4 regions of the Streptomyces sp. 2323.1 genome follow, and region 2 is predicted to be linked to each of the others. Evidence: riboswitches for the same ligand, from Rfam matches in the RefSeq annotation. Region 2 holds a riboswitch; each other region holds the start of a gene.
What was found. Region 2 has a riboswitch for cyclic di-AMP ahead of CPH93_RS08215 (M23 family metallopeptidase). Riboswitches for the same ligand answer to the same signal wherever they lie in the genome.
Positions count from the first base shown of each region.

Region 1: another riboswitch for cyclic di-AMP. It lies ahead of CPH93_RS20735 (LysM peptidoglycan-binding domain-containing protein); the one in region 2 lies ahead of CPH93_RS08215 (M23 family metallopeptidase).
Region 3: another riboswitch for cyclic di-AMP. It lies ahead of CPH93_RS18455 (M23 family metallopeptidase); the one in region 2 lies ahead of CPH93_RS08215 (M23 family metallopeptidase).
Region 4: another riboswitch for cyclic di-AMP. It lies ahead of CPH93_RS13185 (C40 family peptidase); the one in region 2 lies ahead of CPH93_RS08215 (M23 family metallopeptidase).

Region 1 is NZ_LT907981.1:4,809,632-4,813,643, forward strand. It holds gene CPH93_RS20730 (transglycosylase family protein) at 117-1,160, shown strand; cyclic di-AMP (ydaO/yuaA leader) riboswitch at 1,412-1,579, shown strand; gene CPH93_RS20735 (LysM peptidoglycan-binding domain-containing protein) at 1,587-2,252, shown strand; gene eno (phosphopyruvate hydratase) at 2,592-3,878, shown strand.
Region 2 is NZ_LT907981.1:2,048,244-2,052,255, reverse strand. It holds gene CPH93_RS08225 (M16 family metallopeptidase) at 1-25, shown strand, start outside; gene CPH93_RS08220 (M16 family metallopeptidase) at 64-1,446, shown strand; cyclic di-AMP (ydaO/yuaA leader) riboswitch at 1,655-1,811, shown strand; gene CPH93_RS08215 (M23 family metallopeptidase) at 1,824-2,603, shown strand; gene CPH93_RS08210 (GntR family transcriptional regulator) at 2,889-3,578, shown strand; gene CPH93_RS08205 (HPr family phosphocarrier protein) at 3,972-4,012, opposite strand, start outside.
Region 3 is NZ_LT907981.1:4,313,274-4,317,285, forward strand. It holds gene CPH93_RS18445 (PP2C family protein-serine/threonine phosphatase) at 1-175, shown strand, start outside; gene CPH93_RS18450 (DUF2332 family protein) at 205-1,365, opposite strand; cyclic di-AMP (ydaO/yuaA leader) riboswitch at 1,657-1,803, shown strand; gene CPH93_RS18455 (M23 family metallopeptidase) at 1,815-2,957, shown strand; gene CPH93_RS18460 (aldo/keto reductase) at 3,057-4,012, shown strand, end outside.
Region 4 is NZ_LT907981.1:3,189,123-3,193,134, forward strand. It holds gene pcrA (DNA helicase PcrA) at 1-1,333, opposite strand, end outside; cyclic di-AMP (ydaO/yuaA leader) riboswitch at 1,634-1,803, shown strand; gene CPH93_RS13185 (C40 family peptidase) at 1,811-2,956, shown strand; gene CPH93_RS13190 (hypothetical protein) at 3,203-3,556, opposite strand; gene CPH93_RS13195 (C40 family peptidase) at 3,881-4,012, shown strand, end outside.

The DNA.
Region 1 (4,012 bases), 2.8 Mb from region 2:
TCGATCGGCCGAAGCGGGGGAGCGGTGAACCGGTGTAACGGTGCTGCCCTGCCCGCCCCGGCCGGAAGTCCGTCGGACAACTCGTCCGACAACTCCACCGCGCGAAAGGCATCCGCATGCGTTCCGGGACCGGCCGACACCGTCGCCCCCGTCAGGCACCGGCCATCTTTGTCACCGCGGGAGTGACCGGCGCCGGCATCGCCCTGCCGCTGCTCGGCGCGAGCGGCGCCCACGCCGCCGACACCACGACCTGGGACAAGGTCGCCCAGTGCGAGAGCGGCGGGGTGTGGAGCGCGGCCTCGGGCAACGGCTACTACGGCGGCCTCCAGCTGACCCAGGAGATGTGGGACAACTACGGCGGCTCGGCCTACGCCTCGCGCCCCGACCTCGCCAGCCGCGCCCAGCAGATCGCGGTGGCCGAGTCGATCCTCGACCACCGCGGTCCGGACGTCTGGACCAGCTGCGCGGCGAGCGCCGGGCTGACCCAGGACGGCCGTGCGCCGGAGGTCAACCCCGGCAGCACCAGCACCCCGGAGCCCGCCCCGTCCGACGGCGGGGACTCCCCGGACCCCTGGGACCAGCCCGGATCCTCCGGCATGCACGACGGCTCGGACTCCACGGGCACGCAGGACGAGCCGGGCGACGACACGGACAGCCGGCCGTCCGACGAGCCGACCCCGTCGCCCGACGCCCCGGACACCGACCGCAGCGGCGACCCGTCCGGCAAGCCCGACCCGTCCGGCGCCGCGACGCCCGGCGACCGGCAGGAGGACCCCTCGCCGTCCGCCGACCCGTCCGACGCCGGCAGCCGTCCGGACACCTCCGGCACGCCGCAGGAGACGCCCGCACCGGGCCGGCACCGCGGCGATGCGGACAACGAAGCAGGTCAGGGCGGTCAGGACAGTCAGGGCGACGAGGACGGCGGCCGGGCCTCCGGCGGCCGGCACGCCTCGCGCGGCGGCGACGCGCACCGTACGGGCCCGGCGGCCGACGGCGACTACACCGTGCGGCCCGGTGACAGCCTGTCAGCCATCGCCACGGCCCACCGGCTGCCCGGCGGCTGGGGCGCGCTCTACGACCGCAACGAGGGCGTCATCGGCTCCGACGCGGACCTGATCCAGCCCGGCCAGGTGCTCGATCTCGGGCAGAACGCAGGCTAGTTCGCCCCCCTTCGCCCCCTTTGGTGAAAGTGAGACAAGGGTCTCGTTGACCTCAGGGGGCGAAGAACCGTCCGCCCCCGCCGCACCGCGTCCCACCTGCGGAGATGTGCCCCACTCGTGATCGAAATCGGTCAACTTGGTTCAGATGGTGGGGTTTGAACACCAAGGGGGTTGCTGCTTAACGTCAGGACCGCTCGCCAAAGCGGGCCCTCCGGTCACACGCCGAATCCTGCCGGTGATCGGGGGCAGTTGACGCGCAAGCGCCGTAGGCAGGAGCGGGGGAACCAAGGTAAGTGCCGGCCCCGCCCGCGAAAGCGGGCGACCGGCTTGGGGTGAAGACGGATGCGCCAGCGCATCCGGCCGGGCAACTCACAGCCCGAACCCGACAGCTCACCTCGTAGGCGCCGGTGAGGAAACGAACGAACCATGCTGATCAACAAAGGCAAGCACAGTCGTCCCTCCAAGGCCGTCCGCGTCGCCACCCTCGCCGGTATCGCCGGCGCTGCCGTGGCCGTCCCGCTGATGGGCGCCACCTCCGCCTCCGCCGCCTCCGTCAGCACCTGGGACAAGGTCGCCCAGTGCGAGTCCGGCGGCAACTGGTCGATCAACACCGGTAACGGCTACTACGGTGGCCTGCAGTTCTCCAACTCCAGCTGGGCCGCCGCCGGCGGTACCCAGTACGCGCCGCGTGCCGACCTGGCCTCCAAGAGCCAGCAGATCGCCGCCGCCGAGAAGCTCCTCGCCATCCAGGGCCCGGGCGCCTGGAGCTGCGCCGGTGCCGGCAACCTGACCGCCGGCGGCCCCGCCGCGAACGTCGACACCTCCGGCTCCTCGGCGCAGACCAAGTCCGCCCCGCAGCAGGACACCAAGACCGAGGCCAAGAAGGCCCCGGTCGCGCCCGAGAAGCGTGCCTCGCGCTCCACCGAGCGCAAGTCCATGGGCCACGGCAACTACACCGTCAAGGCGGGCGACACCCTCGCCAAGATCGCCAAGGCTCACGGCACCAGCTGGAAGTCGGTCTACGAGGCCAACAAGTCGGTCATCGGCGGCAACCCGAACCTGATCCTCCCGGGCCAGAAGCTCAACGTCTGAGCCACCTCCTCACCGGGACTCCGGCAGGCCCGAGCGGCGGGCCCGCTTCCTCGGTGAGACAGCCCCGCCCGGCGCGCCCTTCCCCCCAGCGCGCCGCGGCGGGGTTTCTCACACCCCGGGTCGCACCCGGGTGAGATCCGCTGCGGCCGCACGCCGGTGACCGGCTGCGATCCACTCCTTGTCCCGGTTGGCGAACAAGGGCCCAAAGGTCCCGTGAACAGGGCCTTTGGGCTCTTCATTCGGCAATTCCGTCCCACGGAGCGGGCCAAGGGCAGGCGGACGCGCCCGGGGCCGTTAGGCTCATGCAGCAGAACGCCAGACACCCACGAAGGAGACAACGTGCCGTCGATCGACGTCGTCGTAGCCCGCGAAATTCTCGACTCGCGAGGTAATCCCACGGTCGAGGTCGAGGTCGGCCTCGACGACGGCAGCACCGGCCGTGCCGCCGTGCCGTCCGGCGCCTCCACCGGTGCCTTCGAGGCCATCGAGCTTCGTGACGGTGACCCGAACCGCTACCTCGGCAAGGGTGTGGAGAAGGCCGTCCTGGCCGTCATCGAGCAGATCGGCCCGGAGCTCGTCGGCTACGACGCGACCGAGCAGCGGCTGATCGACCAGGCGATGTTCGACCTGGACGCCACCGACAACAAGGGCTCGCTCGGCGCCAACGCCATCCTGGGCGTCTCCCTCGCCGTCGCGCACGCCGCCTCCGAGGCCAGCGACCTCCCGCTGTTCCGCTACCTGGGCGGCCCGAACGCGCACGTCCTGCCCGTCCCGATGATGAACATCCTCAACGGCGGGTCGCACGCCGACTCCAACGTGGACATCCAGGAGTTCATGATCGCCCCGATCGGCGCGGAGTCCTTCTCCGAGGCGCTGCGCTGGGGCGCCGAGGTCTACCACACCCTCAAGAAGGTCCTGAAGGAGCGCGGGCTGTCCACCGGCCTCGGTGACGAGGGCGGCTTCGCCCCCAACCTGGGCTCCAACCGCGAGGCCCTCGACCTCATCCTGGAGGCCATCAAGCAGGCCGGTTACGCCCCCGGCCAGGACATCGCGCTCGCGCTGGACGTCGCCGCCTCCGAGTTCTACAAGGACGGCAAGTACCAGTTCGAGGGCAAGGACCGCTCGGCCGCCGAGATGACCGAGTACTACGAGGAGCTGGTGGCGGCCTACCCGCTGGTCTCCATCGAGGACCCGCTGTTCGAGGACGACTGGGCCGGCTGGAAGGTCATCACCGACAAGCTCGGCGCCAAGGTGCAGCTGGTCGGCGACGACCTGTTCGTCACCAACCCCGAGCGCCTCGCCCGCGGCATCGAGGAGGGCTCCGCCAACGCGCTGCTGGTGAAGGTCAACCAGATCGGCTCGCTGACCGAGACCCTGGACGCCGTCGAGCTGGCCCAGCGCAACGGCTTCAAGTGCATGATGTCGCACCGCTCCGGTGAGACCGAGGACGTCACCATCGCCGACCTCGCCGTCGCCACCAACTGCGGCCAGATCAAGACCGGCGCCCCGGCCCGCTCCGAGCGCGTCGCCAAGTACAACCAGCTGCTGCGCATCGAGGAGATCCTCGACGACGCCGCGGTCTACGCCGGCCGCTCCGCCTTCCCGCGGTTCCGTCACGGCAGCTGACCTACGGCGGCCCGCCGCCCCGGCCCACCGGGGCGGCAAGGGCTGAACGGGCGAGACAACCGCCCAGCACCCCGTACGTCCCCGGCGACGGTCCCGTACCGTTGCCGGGGACGCGTCTGCTTCAGCAGTCAGGC
Region 2 (4,012 bases):
CGAGGAAGGGCAGGCGGACCAGTGAGCGACGCCACCACCCACGCCGACACCCCTGTGAGCACGATGGACTTCCACCCGCAGCCCCGGGGCGGCGCGCCCAAGCCGTGGGCCTTCCCGGCGCCCGAGCGCAGCCAACTGCCCAACGGCCTCACCCTCCTGACCAGCCACCGCCCCGGTCAGCAGGTCGTCGCCGTCGAGATCAACCTCGTCGCTCCGCTGGACGCCGAGCCCGAGGGCCTGGACGGCGTCGCCACGATCATGGCGCGGGCGCTGTCCGAGGGCACCGACAAGCACGACGCGGAGGAGTTCGCCGCCGAGCTGGAGCGCTGCGGCGCCACCCTGGACGCGCACGCCGACCACCCCGGTGTACGGGTCTCCCTGGAGGTGCCGGCCTCCCGGCTGCACCGCGCGCTCGGCCTGCTCGCCGACGCGCTGCGCGCCCCCGCGTTCCCGGAGAGCGAGGTCGAGCGGCTGGTCCGCAACCGCCTCGACGAGATCCCGCACGAGCTCGCCAACCCGGCCCGGCGCGCCGCGATGGCGCTGTCCAAGGAGCTGTTCCCGGCCACGGCCCGCATGTCGCGCCCGCGCCAGGGCACCGAGGAGACCGTCGCGCGCATCGACGCCGCGGCCGTCCGCGCCTTCTACGACGCCCATGTACGGCCCGCCACGGCCACCGCCGTCATCGTCGGTGACTTCACCGGCGTCGACCTGGGCGCGGCGCTCGCCGACACCCTCGGCGCCTGGAGCGGCTCGACGGCCGAGCCGCTGAAGGCCGCGCCGATCGTCGCCGACGACACCGGGCGCGTGGTGATCGTGGACCGCCCCGGGGCCGTCCAGACGCAGCTGCTCATCGGCCGGATCGGTTCCGACCGGCACGACCGGGTGTGGCCCGCGCAGGTCCTCGGCACGTACTGCCTGGGTGGCACCCTCACCTCCCGTCTGGACCGTGTGCTGCGGGAGGAGAAGGGCTACACCTACGGGGTGCGCGCGTTCGGCCAGGTGCTCCGCTCCACCGCCCCCACGTCCCCCGAGGGGGCCACGGGTGCCGCGCTGCTCGCCATCAGCGGCTCGGTGGACACCGCCTCCACCGTCCCGGCGCTCGAAGACCTGTGGAAGGTGCTGCGCACCCTCGCGGCAGAGGGGCTGACCGACGACGAGCGGGATGTCGCCGTGCAGAACCTCGTCGGGGTCGCGCCGCTGAAGTACGAGACCGCGGCGGCCGTCGCGGGCACGCTGGCCGACCAGGTGGAACAGCACCTCCCGGACGACTTCCAGGCGCAGTTGTACGCCCGCCTCGCGGAGACCGGGACGGTCGAGGCGACCGCGGCGGCGGTCAGCGCCTTCCCCGTGGACCGGCTGGTGACGGTCCTCGTGGGTGATGCGGCGCAGATCGCCGAGCCGGTCAAGGCGCTGGGCATCGGCGAGGTGACGGTCGTCAGCGGCTAGTCCGCGTGACGGAAGGTCATATATCGACAAAGCGGCTCCCGTGGCACTCACTCGCCACGGGAGCCGCTGTATGTCCGTTTTCTTACGGCTGGTTGCGCCGGTTCTTGTGGCATCCCGCACAAAAAACGGCATCTGTTTGCCCAGGGAAAGTGGCCCCGTTTAGCGTCGGTCCGGCTGTTCGTCACAAGTCCGCCACAACAGTGGCACCGGGCAGTCATCGCCGAGTCCCCGTACGGCGCGAGCCAGGGGAGCCGGGGACCCACACGTCCCTTGGGGTGAATCGGACTCCTCTCCCGAGGAGCCCGTAGGAGACCTTCCTGCTCCGAACCCGTCAGCTAACCCGGTAGGCGAGAAGGAGGGAAAGGACAAGCCAGTACATGGCGTTCATCCGTGCCACCGGGAAACACCGCCGCGCCGACCGCCCTGCCCGGACGACCCGCAAGGTCGCCGGCATAGCCACCCTTGCGGCCGGCGGCGTGGTCGCCTCCGTGGCCTCGCCGGCGCTGGCCGCCACCGACGTGGCACCCGCCCACGACACGGGTCTGCAGCAGGCCGTCGTCCTGGGTGACGAGCTTGCCAGCCACGTCGCAGCCCAGGCCGACGCGCAGCGCGCCGCCGCGGAGTCCGCCGCCGCGCAGGCGAAGGCCGAAGCCCTGGCGAAGAAGCAGGCCGATGAGGCCAAGCGCCGCGCCGAGGCCGTCCACAAGGCCAAGGTGCGCGCCGCCCGCGACGCGGAGCGCAAGCGCCTGAACACCTTTGTCGCGCCGGTCGCCGACTCCTACATCTCCACCGGGTACAAGGCGTCCAGCAGTCTGTGGTCCTCGGGCAGCCACACCGGCATCGACTTCCACGCCGCCTCCGGCACCAGCGTCCATGCCGTCGGCTCGGGCACTGTCGTCGAGGCCGGCTGGGGCGGTTCGTACGGCAACAACATCGTGATCAAGATGAACGACGGTACGTACACCCAGTACGGTCACCTGTCGTCGTTCGCCGTCTCGGTCGGCCAGCACGTCACCCCCGGCCAGCAGATCGCCCTCTCCGGTGCCACCGGCAACGTCACCGGCCCGCATCTGCACTTCGAGGCCCGCACCGGTCCCGACTACGGCTCGGACATCGACCCGATCTCCTACCTGCGCGCGCACGGCGTCAACGTCTGACCTCCCGCTCGCCCGCCCCGCCGCCCGGGAGGGTGCCTCGCACCGCACGTCCTCCCGAAGCCCCGGCCCCGCGACCGGGGCTTCGGCGTATGTGGCGCGGCGTTTCGGCGGCGCGGCTGCCGGGCCCGGGGTGCACCGGATACGGGGCCTGCTCGCCCGCGACTTCCGGCCAAAAATATCCATGAATATTCGGTGCCCGTCGGAAAATCCCCTCCGGTCGAATAGAGTCACGGAAAAGCCGCCGACCGGTGGCGTTTCCAGGGGATTACGGCGGAGGCTCGGGAGATGCGAGGCCATATTTCCGCGCATGCGGTGTGCACGGCGATTCGCGACGACATTGTCTCCGGTGCGCTGGCGCCGGGGAGCAGGCTGATCGAGGAGATCCTCGCGGCCCGCTACGGCGTATCCAGAGTGCCGGTCCGTGAGGCGCTGCGGACCCTGCAGTCCGAGGGCTTCGTCACCACCCGCCACCACGCGGGGGCCTGCGTCGCCGAGCCCACCGAACAGGAGGCCGCCGATCTCCTGGACATCCGCGCCCTGTTGGAGCCGCTGGGCGCCGCCCGCGCGGCCGCCCGCCGCAGCCCCGCCCACCTCAAGGTGCTCCGCGGTCTGGTACGCCTCGGCCGCGAGCGGGCCCGTCACGGCAATCCGGCGGACCTGCAGCAACTCGACGACTGGTTCCACGAGACGCTGGCCCAGGCGGTCGGCAGCCCCAGTCTGACGGCCCTGCTGACCCAGCTGCGGCGCAAGATCGAGTGGATGTACACCGTGGAACCGCCGGTCCGGGCCGGCGAGTCGTGGGACGAACACGGTGCCGTGCTGGACGCGGTGGCCCGGGGGGACGCGGAACGGGCCCGTGCCCTGATGGCGGCCCATGTCGAGCGCTCGCTCCCGGTGTACCGGCTGCGGCGGCCGCTCAAGACCGAGGTGAGGGATCCGAAACCGCCCGTCAACACGGTGCGCGTCCGCCCTTAACAACCGTCCCGTATACAAAGAAGTCCCACACGCGAAGAAGTACGGGAAGTGTGGGACGTGTGGAACGGGTTTCGGTGCGGCGAAGTGAGCTCCCTTCTCCGGCGCGTATTCCGCCGGTATTCGGATGCCCATTCTTCGGCGCCGCGGATGGTTAATGGTGCGCGTTTTACGGCACCGGAATGCCATGCTTCATGGTGCGCACCATTTCTCGCCCGTCCCGGATTTCCGGGCGGCCGGGGAATTCCGGTGCACCCGCGCGGTCATGCGCATGCGGCGACCTCGCACACCGTTGCCCCGCCTCGGACTCAGGGCGCAGTGAAACGGCCCCGCCGCGGCAGCCGGTGACCGGTTACCGCGGCGGGGCCGCCGCATACAGCAGAGAGCCCGAGGGGCTCAGACGGTCTCGGGGAGCTCTTCGAGACCCTCGGCGACGA
Region 3 (4,012 bases), 2.3 Mb from region 2:
GGCCCGTGATCTGTTCGGCCGTTGCTATCACCCGTCGGGCAGGCTGCGCGGCGGCCGCTTCCCGGACCCGGACGTCCTCCTGGACACCCTCGTCGAGGACATCACCCGGCACACGGGCGGCGAACCGGCCGACGACGTGGCCCTGCTGGCGGTGCAGCGGCCGATGGGGGAGTAAGGGTGGGGCCGTAGGGGGCGGGCCGGGGCTCAGCTCGCCGGTGCGGGTGCCGCGCCCGGCAGCCGGTGCAGGCTCTGCCCGTACGGGCCGGTGACGGCGACCGGGCGTCCGTCCAGGGCGAGGGTGAGGCGGGTGTACTGCGGGTCCGGGTGGGGCGAGCGGTGCGTGGGCGGGGTGAGCCACGGCAGGACGGAGTGCGGCTCGTGGGAGATCCAGTGCCCGCCGCCGGGCCGGGCGTCCAGCAGCGACCGTACGAGACGCGCGAACTCCTCCCGGCGGGCGGGCGGAAGGCCGCCCAGCGCGGCGCTGTGGAAGATGGCCAGGGTGGCCTCGGGCGGCGCCTCGGCGGCGAGTGCGGGCAGTTCGCCGAGCGGATCGCCGCGCACGATCCGCGGCCGCGGCGCCGCCCGCACCGCCTCGACGGCCGCCGACAGCCGCGCCGCCCGCTCCTCGTCGCCCGGCCAGACGCACGCCTGCAGCCAGCGCAGATCGTCCGGCTCGGCGACCGGGTCGAGCGGATCGGGAGCGATACCCGCCCGCCAGACGATCGTTGGCAGCGGGCCGGCCAGCTCATGGGCCGCCCAGTCCGTACGGCATCCGAAGACCGCCGGGCTCCCCGGTGCCCCGGCCTCGATCTCGACACGAGGGCCCGCACCGTCGGCCCGTCCTGGCCCCTCTTCCGTCTCCTCCGCTTCGTCCGCATACGGGGTGTGCGCGTAGCGGTATCGATAGCGGTCGGGATGCAGGCCCAGCCCCGCGGACGACCCGGCCTCCAGTAGTGCCAGCGGCTGTGGCAGGCCGGCGAGCAGCGGCAGCAGGGCGGCGCAGCGGGCCGGTTCGTCGGCCTGGGGGGTGCGCCGCATCACGACCGCGCGCACCTCGTCCCAGTGCCGGACCGTCCACTCGCGCCAGCGTGTGTACGCGGCCGCACCGCGCGGGCCCAGATCGGCGTGCGGGCCGTCGAGATGGCGGACGGCGGCGAGCAGCAGGGCCGGCTGCTGCTTCCCGCCGGCGGGCAGCGACCCCGACAGCAGCTCGCAGAACTCTTGGTCCTGACCGATCCGCGCGCTCAACTCCTCGTGCGCCTCGGACCGTCCCTGCGCCTCGCGCCAGGAGAACTCCCGGTATCGCTCCGCCACTGCCCACGCGCCACCGGCGGCGCCCGCGACGTTCCCGGTGTTGACGACCATGATCCGACGTTACTGCTCTCACGTTCCGTCACTGAGGGGCACCCCTCCGCATAACAACTGACGCACAATCAGCGCGAGATCGTTTAGAGCCGGGCGGGCAACTCGTCCGGTTGCGACCTCGATGGGCCGAGAAGTCCAGGCCAGAGCTCGGGTACCGGCCGTATGGATTCGCGGGAAGGCTTGGAATTCGGATGCGATCTCTATTACTGTCCGATAACGGAGCGCGGTCGTCCCAGCCGCCGCAAGAGGCGGCACCGTGCGCCGACGCCGAATCCCGCACGCGCTTTTCACGCACCCCCAGCACCTCGAACTGCACCAAGGGAACCGGGGAACCACTTCCTTGGGGTGAATCGGACGCCCTCCGCCAGCGGGCGCCCGTAGGAGACCTTCCTGCTCCGAACCCGTCAGCTAACCCGGTAGGCGAGAAGGAAGGAAAGGAGTGCGCCTCCGTGGCGTCCAACAGGCCTGCCCCCGAGGGTCCGTCCGCCTACGAGATCGATGACCGAGGTGTCTTCCCGGGCCCTGGTGATGGTGCCTTCCCGGGCCCCGGTGATCCGGACGGGAACGGCGACGGTCCGTGGGAGGAATGGAATCCCACCGAAGAATCCGTCCGATCCGTCCGCGGTAAGCACCGGGTGGCCAAGCAGCGCTCAGGCGGCCTCGCCCGCGGCGGCACGGTCCTGGGCGTCGGCGTGATCGCTGCGGTCGGCGCGAGCGGAATGGCCTCGGCCGAGGACCGCCCGCCGGTTCCGATCTCGATGCCCGACGTCGGCGGGATGGCCGACGGCCTCTCCGACGCGCTCCCGGATGCGGCGTCCCTCCCCGTCGTCGGTGGCCTCATATCGGACGCGGACCCCTCCGCGGCGCCGGCTTCCGGCTCCACGGTTGCCGCCGCCTCCGGCCCCCTCACCCAGGCCACCCGCGCGGGCGCGGAGGACGGGTCCGCCGGCCCCGGTGAGGCGCTGCGCAGCCGGATCCTCCAGCAGGCCGACGCGCAGCAGGGCGCCGCCGAGGAGGAGGCCCGCGACACCGCCGAACACAGCGCTGTCCAGCAGGCCGCGAAGGAAGCCACCGCCCACCAGGCGTCGGCCGAGAAGGCCGCAGCCGCCAAGAAGGCAGCCGAGATGGAGGCCAAGCGCCAGGCCGAAGAAGCGGCCCGTCGGAAGGCGGAGGCCGAGCGCCTCGCCAAACTGGCACAGAGCTATACCGCCCCCGTCGCCTCCTTCACCTTGACCGCCGGCTTCGGCGAGTCCGGCGACCGCTGGGCCGCGGACCACACCGGACAGGACTTCGCCGCACCGACCGGCACACCCGTCAAGGCCGTCCACTCCGGCACCATCACCCAGGCCGGCTGGGCGGGCTCGTACGGCTACCGCATCGTCCTCACCCTCGACGACGGCACCGAACTCTGGTTCTGCCATCTGTCCTCGATGGTGAAGACCTCCGGCAAGGTCAGCACCGGCGACGTCATCGCCCGCGTCGGCGCCACCGGCAACGTCACCGGCCCCCATCTCCACCTGGAGGTGCGCCCCGGCGCCGGCGACCCGATCGACCCGATTCCGTGGCTGCGGGACCACGGGATCAAGGTGTAACACCCCTGACGGCAGGCGCCGTTGGGCGCGGCCGCGCGAGGTGCGGCGTGGGCGGGAGGAGGCAGGAATAACTGCCGTCCCGCCGACGCTGCACCAAGCATGACCGCGACTCCAGCCCCCCGCACCCGCACGTCCCTCGGTTCGCTCTCCGTCTCCCGGCTCTCCCTCGGCGGCAATGTCTTCGGCTGGACGGCCGACGAGGCCGAGTCCTTCGCCGTGCTCGATGCGTACGTCGCGGGCGGCGGCAACTTCATCGACACCGCCGACGTCTACTCGGCGTGGGTCCCGGGCAACAAGGGCGGCGAGTCCGAGACCGTCATCGGCAACTGGCTGTCCTCACGCGGCAACCGCTCCGAGGTCGTCATCGCCACCAAGGTCGGCGCCCACCCGGCCTACAAGGGCCTGTCCGCCGCGACGATCAAGGCCGCGGTCGACGAGTCCCTGACCCGTCTGCGCACCGACTACATCGACCTCTACTACACCCACTACGACGATGAATCGGTCGAGGTCTCGGAGTTCCTCACCGCCCTCGACGACCTCGTCCGGGCCGGCAAGGTCCGCGAGATCGCCGCCTCCAACATCTCGGCGCAGCGCCTGGAGGAGTCCCTGGGCTTCTCCGACCGCGAGGGCCTGGCCCGCTATGTCGCCCTCCAGCCGCACTACAACCTGGTCTCCCGCGACACCTACGAGGGCGAACTCGCCGACGTGGCCGCCCGCAACGGCGTGGCCGCGGTGCCGTATTACGCCCTCGCCTCCGGCTTCCTGACCGGCAAGTACCGCCCGGGCAGCACGGTCGACAGCGCCCGCACGGCGAAGGCCGCCACGTACCTGGACACCGACCGCGGCCTCCGCGTCCTGACGGCCCTGGACTCCGTCGCCGCCGCCCACCAGGCCGAAATCGCCACCGTCGCCCTGGCCTGGCTCGCCGCCCAGCCCACCGTCGTGGCGCCGATCGCGAGCGCCCGGACGGTGGAGCAGCTGCCTGCGTTGCTGGGGGTGGCGGAGCTGACCCTGACCGACGCCGAACTCAAGCTGCTGGACGAGGCTTCGGCGTA
Region 4 (4,012 bases), 1.1 Mb from region 2:
CGACGACCTTGTAGGGCAGCCCGACCCGGATGAAGATCTCCTCGAAGACCCGGGACTGGGCGTTGGTGCGGTAGAAGACGGCGACATCGCCGGCCCTGGCGTCCCCGGCGTCCGTCAGGCGGTCGATCTCGTCGGCGACGAACTGCGCCTCGTCGTGCTCGGTGTCGGCGACGTAGCCGGTGATCCCGGGGCCGCTGCCGGCGTCCGTCCAGAGGTTCTTGGGGCGGCGGTTCTCGTTGCGCTCGATGACGGCGTTGGCGGCGGACAGGATCGTCTGCGAGGAGCGGTAGTTCTGCTCCAGCAGGATCGTGGTCGCGTCGGGGTAGTCCTCCTCGAACTGGAGGATGTTGCGGATGGTGGCGCCGCGGAAGGCGTAGATCGACTGGTCGGCGTCACCGACGACGCACAGCTCGGCCGCGGATTCGGCGGGGCCGACCAGCTCGCGGACGAGGGTGTACTGGGCGTGGTTGGTGTCCTGGTACTCGTCGACGAGGACATGGCGGAAGCGGCGGCGGTAGTGCTCGGCGACATCGGGGAAGGCCTGGAGCAGATGGACCGTCGTCATGATGATGTCGTCGAAGTCCAGGGCGTTGGCCTCGCGCAGCCGCGACTGGTACATCGCGTACGCCTCGGCCAGCGTCTTCTCAAAACCGTCGGACGCCGTCCCGGCGAAGGTCTCCTCGTCGATGAGCTCGTTCTTGAGGTTGGAGATCTTCGCGCTGAAGGACTTGGGCGGGTAGCGCTTGGGGTCCAGATCCAGATCGCGGCAGACCAGGGCCATCAGGCGCTTGGAGTCGGCGGCGTCGTAGATCGAGAAGGACGAGGTGAAGCCCAGTTTCTTGGACTCGCGGCGCAGGATGCGGACGCAGGCGCTGTGGAAGGTGGAGACCCACATGGCGTTCGCCCGGGGGCCGACGAGCTCCTCGACGCGCTCCTTCATCTCGCCCGCGGCCTTGTTGGTGAAGGTGATCGCGAGGATCTGGCCGGGGTGGACATGGCGCTCGGCCAGCAGATGAGCGATGCGGTGGGTGAGCACCCGGGTCTTGCCGGAGCCGGCGCCGGCGACGATCAGCAGCGGGCCGCCGGTGTGCACCACGGCGGCCTTCTGCTCGTCGTTGAGGCCTTCGAGCAGCGCGGCGGGGTCGACGGCGGGGCGGGCGGCGCCGTCGCGGTAGTACGTCTCCCGGGGGCCGGGCGCGTCGTATTTCCCGCCGAAGAGGTCGTCGGGGATCTCCTCGGGGGCCGGCTCGTGCTCGTCCTCGGGAGGCGGCGGGGGCTCCTCGCCCTTGTGGCCGAGGTCCGCCAGGAAGCTGTCGTCAAAGAGGCTGCTCATCGCCCACCGAGTCTAGGCCGCCGCACTGACAGCCCGCCGCGGAGTGCCGATTGTCGGCGGAATTCGGGGCTCGCGGGGCGGTCCGCGGGTCGGGGGGCCGGGTCCGGGGCAGCCCGGGCGCGCGTCGTCTACCCGAATCCGACATCTGCCACAACAACCCCCGGATCGCGTTCAGGTCACAAAAAGGTTTCGGGCATATCGAACATCAGCCTTCACAGGAGCCACACGAGTTGGCTAACGTCCTCGCTCAGGCAGCCCGCCTCCCCGCGTACGACAGCGTCCGCACGGGCCGCCGCGCCGAGTCCGGCCCTGCCTCACGGCACCCGGAGCCGGGGACCCACCAGCACCACCGGGGTGAATCGATCCGTACGGCCGTCTCAGGCGGACGTCAGGACCGTAGGGCAAGCCTTCCGTCATCGACACCGCCCGAACCCGACAGCTAACCCGGTAGGCGGTCCACGGAAGGAGTTGCCGGCCTTGGCGTCCCATCGCAAGCCGCGCACCAGCGTCCTCGCCTCGCCCGGAGGCCGCCGTACGGCTGCCGGGCTCACCACCGCGGCCCTCGCGTCGGTCACCCTGCTCTCGCAGTCCGCCGACGCGGCCCCCCGAGCGCCCAAGCCCACCATCGAAGAGGTCAAGAAGAAGGTCGACGACCTCTACCACCAGGCCGAGCTGGCCACCGAGAAGTACAACGGGGCCAAGGAGCGCGCCGACGCACAGCGCCACACCGTCGACGGGCTGCTCAATGCCGCCGCCAAGCGTGCCGAGCAGATGAACCGGTCCCGGCACCAGCTGGGCATGTTCGCCTCGGCGCAGTACCGCACCGGTGGGATGAACCCGACGGCGCAGCTGATGCTCGCCAAGGACCCGCAGCAGTTCTTCGACCGCAGCCACCTCATGGAGCGGCTGACCGGCCGGCAGAAGCAGGCCGTCACCGACTACCAGGAGCAGGCGGCCGCCGCGGCGCACCAGCGGGTCAAGGCGACCGACAGCCTGGAGCAGCTGCAGAAGTCCCAGGCCTCCCTCAAGGAGTCCAAGCGCTCCGTCCAGGACAAGCTGTCCGAGGCCCGTCAGCTGCTGTCCCGGCTGACCGCCCAGGAGAAGGCGCGGCTGGCCGCGCTGGAGCGCCAGAAGGAGGCGGCCGCCAAGCGCAAGGCCGAGGAGGAGGCGCGCAGGCAGCAGGAGCGCGAGCGCCAGCGGCAGCAGGACGGCGGCGGTTCGACGGGCGGCCAGACCGGTGGCGGGACCGGCAGCTCGACCGGCGACTCGTCCTCCACCAAGGCCGAGCAGGCGCTCGCCTTCGCCCGCGCGCAGATCGGCAAGCCGTACGTCTGGGGCGCCACCGGCCCCAGCTCCTACGACTGCTCGGGCCTGACGCAGGCGGCGTGGAAGGCGGCCGGCGTCACGCTGCCGCGGACCACCTGGGACCAGGTCAAGGTCGGCCAGCGAGTGGCCACCAAGGATCTGCAACCCGGTGACCTGGTCTTCTTCTTCGACGACATCAGCCACGTCGGGATGTACATAGGCGGCGGCAAGATGATCCACGCGCCGCACCCGGGCGCCAGCGTCCGGGAGGAATCGATCTACTACATGCCGATCTACGGGAGCGTCCGCCCGGGCTGAGGCCCAGTGCCCTGCGCTCCCCCACGGAACCACCCCCCACGGTCACCCCCCACACGCCACCGCGCGGCCGTCGCCTCCGAATACGGAGTGCGAGGACCGCGCGGTGTGCTGTTGTGGGGCGGTGGTCCGCTTGCCCGGAATCCCGGGGCGCCGCTCAGGTCCGGACCGGGACGCCGGGCAGGTCCGGACCGGGGCGCCGGGCAGGTCCGGACCGGGGCGCCGCTCAGACTCGAACCGGGGCGCCGCTCAGGTCCAGAGCACCGCGATGAAGATGTTGGCCATCGTCAGCGCACCGACCGCGCCGAAGAGCGGCTTGGCGATCGTCTCCTCGTCCCGCTTGACGTAGACCAGCGCGAGGATCACCACCAGCACGGCCATCTTGATGCCGATCTTGAGGGTGTTGACGTGGTGGCCCTGGGCCTCGTTGAGGCCGACCAGCGCGACGCCGGTGACCAGCATCGTCAGCGCGCCGTGCAGCATGGCCGGCACGAAGCGGGCGGTGCCCGCGCCCATCGCCTTCATCTGGGTCATGAAGCCGCCGAGCAGGGCGGCGATGCCGATGATGTGCAGGCCGACGAAGAGATTGATTACTACGTCCATAGTGCGGGATCGTAGCCGCCGCATAGCACGGCCCTGCGGGCAGGGCGCCCACAATCGTCGCTTCGGTCAGGCCGGACCGGTACCGGCCGTGCAGCCGCCGACGGCACGGTCATCCGCACACCGGCACCGGTCGAAAGCGAACAATGCCGGGCAATCGGACTCCCCGGCGCGACACCCAGGCTTAGCGTCCTCCTCCAGGCGGTCGACTCCCCGCCTTCGCCGGCCCCCCACCGGCGTCCTGTCGGCCGCCTCGCCGCGAGGTGCGGCGGCGGTTCGTTGCCCCCGTGACGGACCGCCGCCGGCCCCCGGCTCGAAGGGAAGGAAGTGACGGCCACCGTGGCCTCGCACCGCAAGCCCAGGCAGCATCCGCTCGCCTCGCTGACCGGCGGCACCCGCACCGCCCGTACCGCCGCCACACTGGCACTCGCCGGTGCCGCCACCGCCACCGTCTTCGAC